DNA from 2 places in the Bradyrhizobium sp. 33ap4 genome. Region 2 is predicted to be linked to the other one. Evidence: riboswitches for the same ligand, from Rfam matches in the RefSeq annotation. Region 2 holds a riboswitch; the other holds the start of a gene.
The links. A riboswitch is a leader RNA that binds a small molecule or an ion and turns the genes downstream of it on or off. The one in region 2 is predicted to bind glycine.

Region 1 (3,405 bases), on a different contig from region 2:
CGCATCGCGCGGCGCATGATCCGGCGCAGCACGTAGCCGCGGCCCTCGTTCGACGGCAGCACGCCGTCGGTGATCAGGAACGCGGACGAGCGCAGATGGTCCGCGATCACCCGATACGACCCAACGTTCTGCTCGTTCGGACCGTGCCCGAGGGTAGACGCGGCGGCATCGATCAGATTGCGGAACAGATCGGTCTCGAACACGCTCTCGACGCCCTGCAGGATGCAGGCCATGCGCTCGAGCCCCATGCCGGTGTCGATCGAGGGACGCGGCAGCGCCACGCGCTCCTCCTTCGTCACCTGCTCGTACTGCATGAACACCAGGTTCCAGAATTCGAGGAAGCGATCGCCATCCTCATCCGGGCTGCCCGGAGGGCCGCCCCAGATGTGCTCGCCGCGGTCGATGAAGATTTCGGAGCACGGTCCGCACGGGCCGGTGTCGCCCATCGCCCAGAAATTGTCCGAGGTCGGGATGCGGATGATGCGGTCGTCCGAGAAGCCCGCGATCTTCTTCCAGTAGCCGGCCGCCTCGTCGTCGGTGTGGTAGACGGTGACCAGCAGCTTGTCCTTCTTCAGCCCGAAATCCTTGGTGATCAGATTCCAGGCGAGCTCGATCGCGCGCTCCTTGAAGTAATCGCCGAACGAGAAGTTGCCGAGCATCTCGAAGAAGGTGAGATGGCGCGCGGTGTAGCCGACATTGTCGAGGTCGTTATGCTTGCCGCCGGCGCGCACGCACTTCTGCGACGTCGTGGCGCGCTGATAGCCGCGCTTCTCGACGCCGGTGAAGACGTTCTTGAACTGCACCATGCCGGCATTGGTGAACATCAAGGTCGGGTCGTTGCGCGGAACCAGCGGCGACGAGGCCACGATCTCGTGCCCGTTCTCCTTGAAGAAGTTCAGAAATGTCGACCTGATGTCGTTGACGCTGCTCATGTTCATCCAATCGGAAAAAGGGGCCGGCCAGCCGCAAAAAGGCGTCATTTTCCGGCCGAACGCTTTTAGACATTGCCAGCTGCGGTGTCCAGAAACTGTGCAGGCGGATCATGGGCTTGCCGCGGCAGCACAAAGCCCATTGGATAGTTGCTGCAGCTGCGTTGACAGTCTTGGTGGCGCCGTGTTTTCTACCTACCTATACCTAGTCACGTCGGGAGAGACCGGCCTTATCGCCGGCGCCGAAGGAGCAACCGCCCCGGAAACTCTCAGGCAAAAGGACCGCGTGACGTCTGACATCTGGAAAGAGACGCTGGGGTTCGCCCCGATGCGTCCGCCGACGGGATAATACTCTCAGGCACAGCGACAGATGGGGCTTTCTGCAGGTTTCTCAAGGGGAAATAGGTCCCCGGCGGGAACCGCGAGGGCCCTGTGATGCTTGCGCGCGAAACCTCCCCGCTGAAACAGACCCCGCTGCACGCGCTGCATCTGGCGCGCGGCGCCAAGATGGTGCCGTTCGCCGGCTATGACATGCCGGTGCAATACGCGGCCGGCGTGCTGAAGGAGCATCTGCACACCCGCAAGGAAGCCGGTCTGTTCGATGTGTCGCACATGGGCCAGCTCGTGCTGAAGGCCAAATCCGGCAAGGTCGCGGATGCCGCGCTCGCGCTGGAAAAACTGGTGCCGCAGGACATCGTCGGTATCGCGCCGGGACGGCAGCGCTACGCGCAATTCACCAACAATGACGGTGGCCTGCTCGACGACCTGATGGTGGCGAATTTCGGCGATCACCTGTTCCTGGTGGTCAACGCCGCTTGCAAGGCCGAGGACGAGGCGCATCTGCGCGCGAATCTCTCCGACGCCTGCGAGATCATCTCGCTGGCCGACCGCGCGCTGATCGCGCTGCAGGGCCCTAAAGCCGAATCGGCGCTGGCGAAACTTTGTGCAGATGTCGGTTCGATGAAATTCATGGATGCCGGTGCGCGCCGGCTCAGTGACGTCGACTGCTTCGTCTCGCGCTCCGGCTATACCGGCGAGGACGGCTTTGAGATTTCCGTGCCCGCGGACAAGGTGGAAGCCCTGGTCACCGCGCTGCTCGACAATCCCGACGTGTTGCCGATCGGGCTCGGCGCGCGCGACAGCCTGCGGCTCGAAGCCGGGCTGTGCCTCTATGGCCATGACATCGACACCACGACGACACCGGTCGAAGGCGCGCTGGAATGGTCGGTGCAGAAGGTTCGCCGCAGCGGCGGCGCCCGCGCCGGCGGCTTCCCCGGCGCCGACAAAATTCTCGCGCAATTCGCAGATGGCGCTGCGCGCCGACGGGTCGGCCTGAAGCCTGACGGCCGCGCACCGGTGCGCGAAGGCGCCGCGCTGTTCGCCGATGCCGGCTCGACCGAGCAGATCGGCAAGGTGACCTCGGGCGGCTTCGGCCCGAGCCTCAATGCGCCGGTTGCGATGGGCTACCTGCCCACGGCCCTTTCCGCCGTCGGCACCACCGTTTTCGCCGAAGTGCGCGGCCAGCGGCTGCCGCTGAAAGTCGCCGCTACGCCCTTCGTCCCCAATACCTACAAACGCTGAACGCCAAAGGATCGACCCCATGACGACGCTGTACACGTCCGACCACGAATGGCTCCGCATCGAGGGCGACGTCGCCACGATCGGGATCACCGACTATGCGCAGTCGCAGCTCGGCGACGTCGTGTTCGTCGAACTGCCCAAGGTCGGCCGCAGCCTGAAGAAGGCCGAGGCCGCCGCTGTCGTCGAATCCGTCAAGGCCGCCTCCGACGTTTACGCGCCGATCTCCGGCGAGGTGGTCGAGGTCAACGACGCGCTCGCCGCCGAGCCCGCGCTGGTCAATTCCGACGCCGGCGGCAAGGCCTGGTTCTTCAAGCTGAAGATTGCCGACAAGGGCGAGCTCGGCGGCCTGATGGACGAGGCCGCCTACGCCGCGCACACCGCCTAAAGGATCACTCCGAGGATCACGTCATGAACGCGCCCTTCAAGCCGATCAACGAAGCCGCCACCGATTTCGTCCGCCGCCACATCGGACCGTCGCCGCGCGACGTCAACGCGATGCTGGAGACGGTCGGCGCCGCGAGCCTGCAGGCGCTGATGAACGAGACGCTGCCGGCGTCGATCCGGCAGAAGGCGCCGCTCGATCTCGGCCGGGCGCTGAGCGAGACCGAGGCGCTCGCGCATATGAGCGAGCTCGCCGCGCAGAACCAGATGTTCACCTCGCTGATCGGCCAGGGCTATTCCGGCACCATCCTGCCCGCGGTGATCCAGCGCAACATTCTGGAGAACCCGGCCTGGTACACCGCCTATACGCCGTACCAGCCGGAGATCAGCCAGGGCCGGCTCGAGGCCCTGTTCAACTTCCAGACCATGATCTGCGATCTCACCGGGCTCGACGTCGCCAACGCCTCGCTGCTCGACGAAGCGACGGCAGCGGCGGAAGCGATGGCGCTCGCCG
Region 2 (3,405 bases):
CCAAGCGCCAAGCGCGTCAATCGGTTTCAGGTCGCATCGGACGTACACAAACGAATGAGGCCGCGCGCCAGATTTTGGCTTTACAAAATCGTCGGCTGAGATTTTCGTAACGCGCGCGCGATGCCGGCGCCGTCAGAACAACAAGAGAGAACAACGATGAACCCCGCCAATCTCCCCTTTGATTCCGAAACGATGCTGCAGGGCCTGCGCAGCTGGGTGGAATGCGAAAGCCCGACCTGGGACGCCGCCGCGGTCGAACGCATGCTCGATCTCGCCGCCCGCGAGATGGCGATCATGGGTGCGACGATCGAGCGCATCGCCGGACGCCAGGGCTTCGCGGGCTGCGTCCGCGCCCGTTTTCCCCATCCGAAACAAGGCCAGCCCGGCATCCTGATCGCCGGCCATCTGGACACCGTTCACCCCGTCGGCACCATCGAGAAGCTGAAGTGGCGGCGCGAAGGCAACAAGTGCTTCGGGCCGGGCATCTTCGACATGAAGGGCGGCAACTACCTGTCGATCGAGGCGATCAGGCAATTGGCGCGCGCCTCCTTTACGACTCCGCTGCCGATCACCGTGCTGTTCACCCCCGACGAAGAGGTCGGCACGCCGTCGACGCGCGACATCATCGAGGCGGAAGCCGCGCGCAACAAATATGTGCTGGTGCCGGAGCCCGGCCGTCCGAATAACGGCGTCGTCACCGGCCGCTATGCGATCGCGCGCTTCAACCTGGAAGCCACCGGCAAGCCCAGCCATGCCGGCGCAACGCTGTCTTCCGGCCGCTCCGCGATCCGCGAGATGGCGCGGCAGATCATCGCCATCGACGGCATGACCACCGAGGACTGCACCTTCTCGGTCGGCATCGTGCATGGCGGCCAGTGGGTCAATTGCGTCGCGACGACCTGTACCGGCGAAGCGCTCAGCATGGCCAAGCGCCAGGCCGATCTCGACCGTGGCGTCGAGCGCATGCTGGCACTGTCGGGCACCGCCAACGACGTGACCTTCAAGGTGACGCGCGGCGTCACCCGCCCGGTGTGGGAGCCCGATGCGGGCACCATGGCGCTCTATGAAAAGGCAAAAGGCCTTGCTGCAGCGATGGGTCTCGATCTGCCGCACGGCAGCGCCGGCGGCGGCTCAGACGGCAACTTCACCGGCGCGATGGGCATCCCCACGCTCGACGGCCTTGGCGTTCGCGGCGCCGATGCACATACGCTCAACGAGCACATCGAGGTCGACAGCCTCGCCGAACGCGGCCGCCTGATGGCGGCACTGCTGGCGACGCTGGACTGACATCGATTTGCACTGCACAACACGTTGGCACTGCCGGATCGAAATTTAGCCTTGTCCATTTTTGAGGCTTCGCCTACGGTCCGGCCGTCCAACGCGACGATGCGGGAGAGATCGAAGCGACAACAATCGTGTTGTTGGCTTCGGCGCCGACGGAGCAACCGCCCCGGAAACTCTCAGGCAAAAGGACTGTATCGTCAGGACGATCTGGAGAGAGACGAACATGGCCGCACATCAAGGGCCATGACGTCCACCGAAGGGGATAGTTCGCTTCTGGCCACAGCCCGATGCGGATCAAGCTCTCAGGTACCGTGACAGATGGGGCGCCGATGCCGGTTTCACCGGCGGTTCGGCGACTCTAACCCACGGGAGCCTGACAACTATCATGCCACACATCGCGATCATCGGCGCCGGCATCACCGGCGTAACGACGGCCTATGCCCTGCTTGAACGCGGCTACAAGGTGACTGTCCTCGACAGGCATCGCTACGCCGCGATGGAAACCTCGTTCGCCAATGGCGGACAACTCTCCGCCAGCAACGCCGAGGTGTGGAACAGCGCCGCGACCATCCTCAAGGGGCTGCGCTGGATGCTGAGAAGCGACGCGCCGCTGCTGATGAACCCGAAGCCGAGCTGGCACAAATATTCCTGGATCGGCGAGTTCGTAGGCCACATCACGCGCTATCGCGGCAACACCATCGAGACCACGAAGCTCGCCATCGAAGCGCGCAAGCATCTGTTCTCGATCGCAGAGCGCGAAAACATCGCCTTCGATCTCGAACGCCGCGGCATCCTGCACGTCTATCACGACAGGGCCGGCTTCGAAGCCGGCCTCAAGGTCAACACGCTGCTGCAGCAAGGCGGGCTCGACCGCCGGCCGGTGACCCCGGACGAGATCCGCGTCATCGAACCCGCGCTGCAGACAACCTGCTATGGCGGCTTCTTCACGCCGTCGGACGCGACCGGCGATATTCACAAATTCACGCGTGGGCTTGCCGACGCCTGCATCCGCCGTGGCGCGAGCTTCGTCCATGAAGCCGACGTCGACACGATCGCACACGGCGATGACGGCTTCCGCATCGGCTGGAACGAAGCTGCTTCACATGATGCTGCGGTCGCGACGCGCCAGCAGCTACAGGCGGACGGGATCGTGATTTGCGCCGGCGTGGCGAGCCGCCACTTCGCCAGCCTGCTCAACGACCGCGTCAATGTCTATCCGGTGAAGGGCTATTCGATCACGGTGCAGCTCGATGCGCCGCAAAGCCGGAATGCGGCCCCAACCGTCAGCCTGCTCGATGAAGCTGCGAAGATCGTCACCAGCCGGCTCGGCGCCGACCGCTTCCGCGTCGCCGGCACCGCCGAGTTCAACGGCTTCAACCGCGACATTCGCGCCGATCGCATTCAACCGCTGGTGGACTGGGTGCGGCATCATTTCCCGGAGATCGACACGTCGAAAGTCGTGCCATGGGCGGGCTTGCGCCCGATGATGCCGAACATGATGCCGGTGGTTCGCGCCGGACGGATTCCGGGCGTGTTCTACAATACGGGCCACGGTCATCTTGGCTGGACACTGTCGGCGGCGACGGCGCAGATGGTGGCCCAGGCGATCGACGATTGGCGCGACCTCGACACGCCGCCGATGGCGCCGACGTTCGGTGCCGGGCTCGACGTGCCCGCCGACGCGCGCAAAGCTGAAATCAATCCACCTTCCAGTGGACTGCTTCAAACTTCACCGGAGGAATAATCGCGGCCAACAGGACTGATTAGCTGCACCGCAAAATCCGCAGCACCGATGGCATGGGACTTGCTCAAGTTCTACCGTGAGTCTGCTACCATCTGTGCTACGGTCTGGTGTGCAACGGTCCCGCTGGGGACTTCATCGACCACAACCCAACGGATCAAATTTGCTCGGATATCTGCTTCGCCGCATCCTCGCCGCCATTCCCGTGATGGGCGTGGTGGCTCTGTTCGTGTTCCTGTTGCTGCGGCTGACGCCGGGCGACCCGGCCGCCATCCTCGCCGGCGACAACGCGACTCCCGAACAACTCGAACGCATTCGGACCTCGCTTGGTCTGAACGAGCCGATCTACATCCAGTTCTACACCTGGATCGCCAAGTTGC

Region 1: another riboswitch for glycine. It lies ahead of gcvT (glycine cleavage system aminomethyltransferase GcvT); the one in region 2 lies ahead of Q2M23_RS38935 (D-amino acid dehydrogenase).

What each region holds. Positions count from the first base shown of each region.
Region 1 covers NZ_JAUMTJ010000036.1:85,471-88,875, forward strand. The annotation lists gene alaS (alanine--tRNA ligase) at 1-932, opposite strand, end outside; glycine riboswitch at 1,135-1,223, shown strand; gene gcvT (glycine cleavage system aminomethyltransferase GcvT) at 1,365-2,510, shown strand; gene gcvH (glycine cleavage system protein GcvH) at 2,530-2,895, shown strand; gene gcvP (aminomethyl-transferring glycine dehydrogenase) at 2,919-3,405, shown strand, end outside.
Region 2 covers NZ_JAUMTJ010000081.1:14,852-18,256, reverse strand. The annotation lists gene Q2M23_RS38940 (M20/M25/M40 family metallo-hydrolase) at 157-1,287, shown strand; glycine riboswitch at 1,380-1,486, shown strand; glycine riboswitch at 1,490-1,604, shown strand; gene Q2M23_RS38935 (D-amino acid dehydrogenase) at 1,670-3,028, shown strand; gene Q2M23_RS38930 (ABC transporter permease) at 3,189-3,405, shown strand, end outside.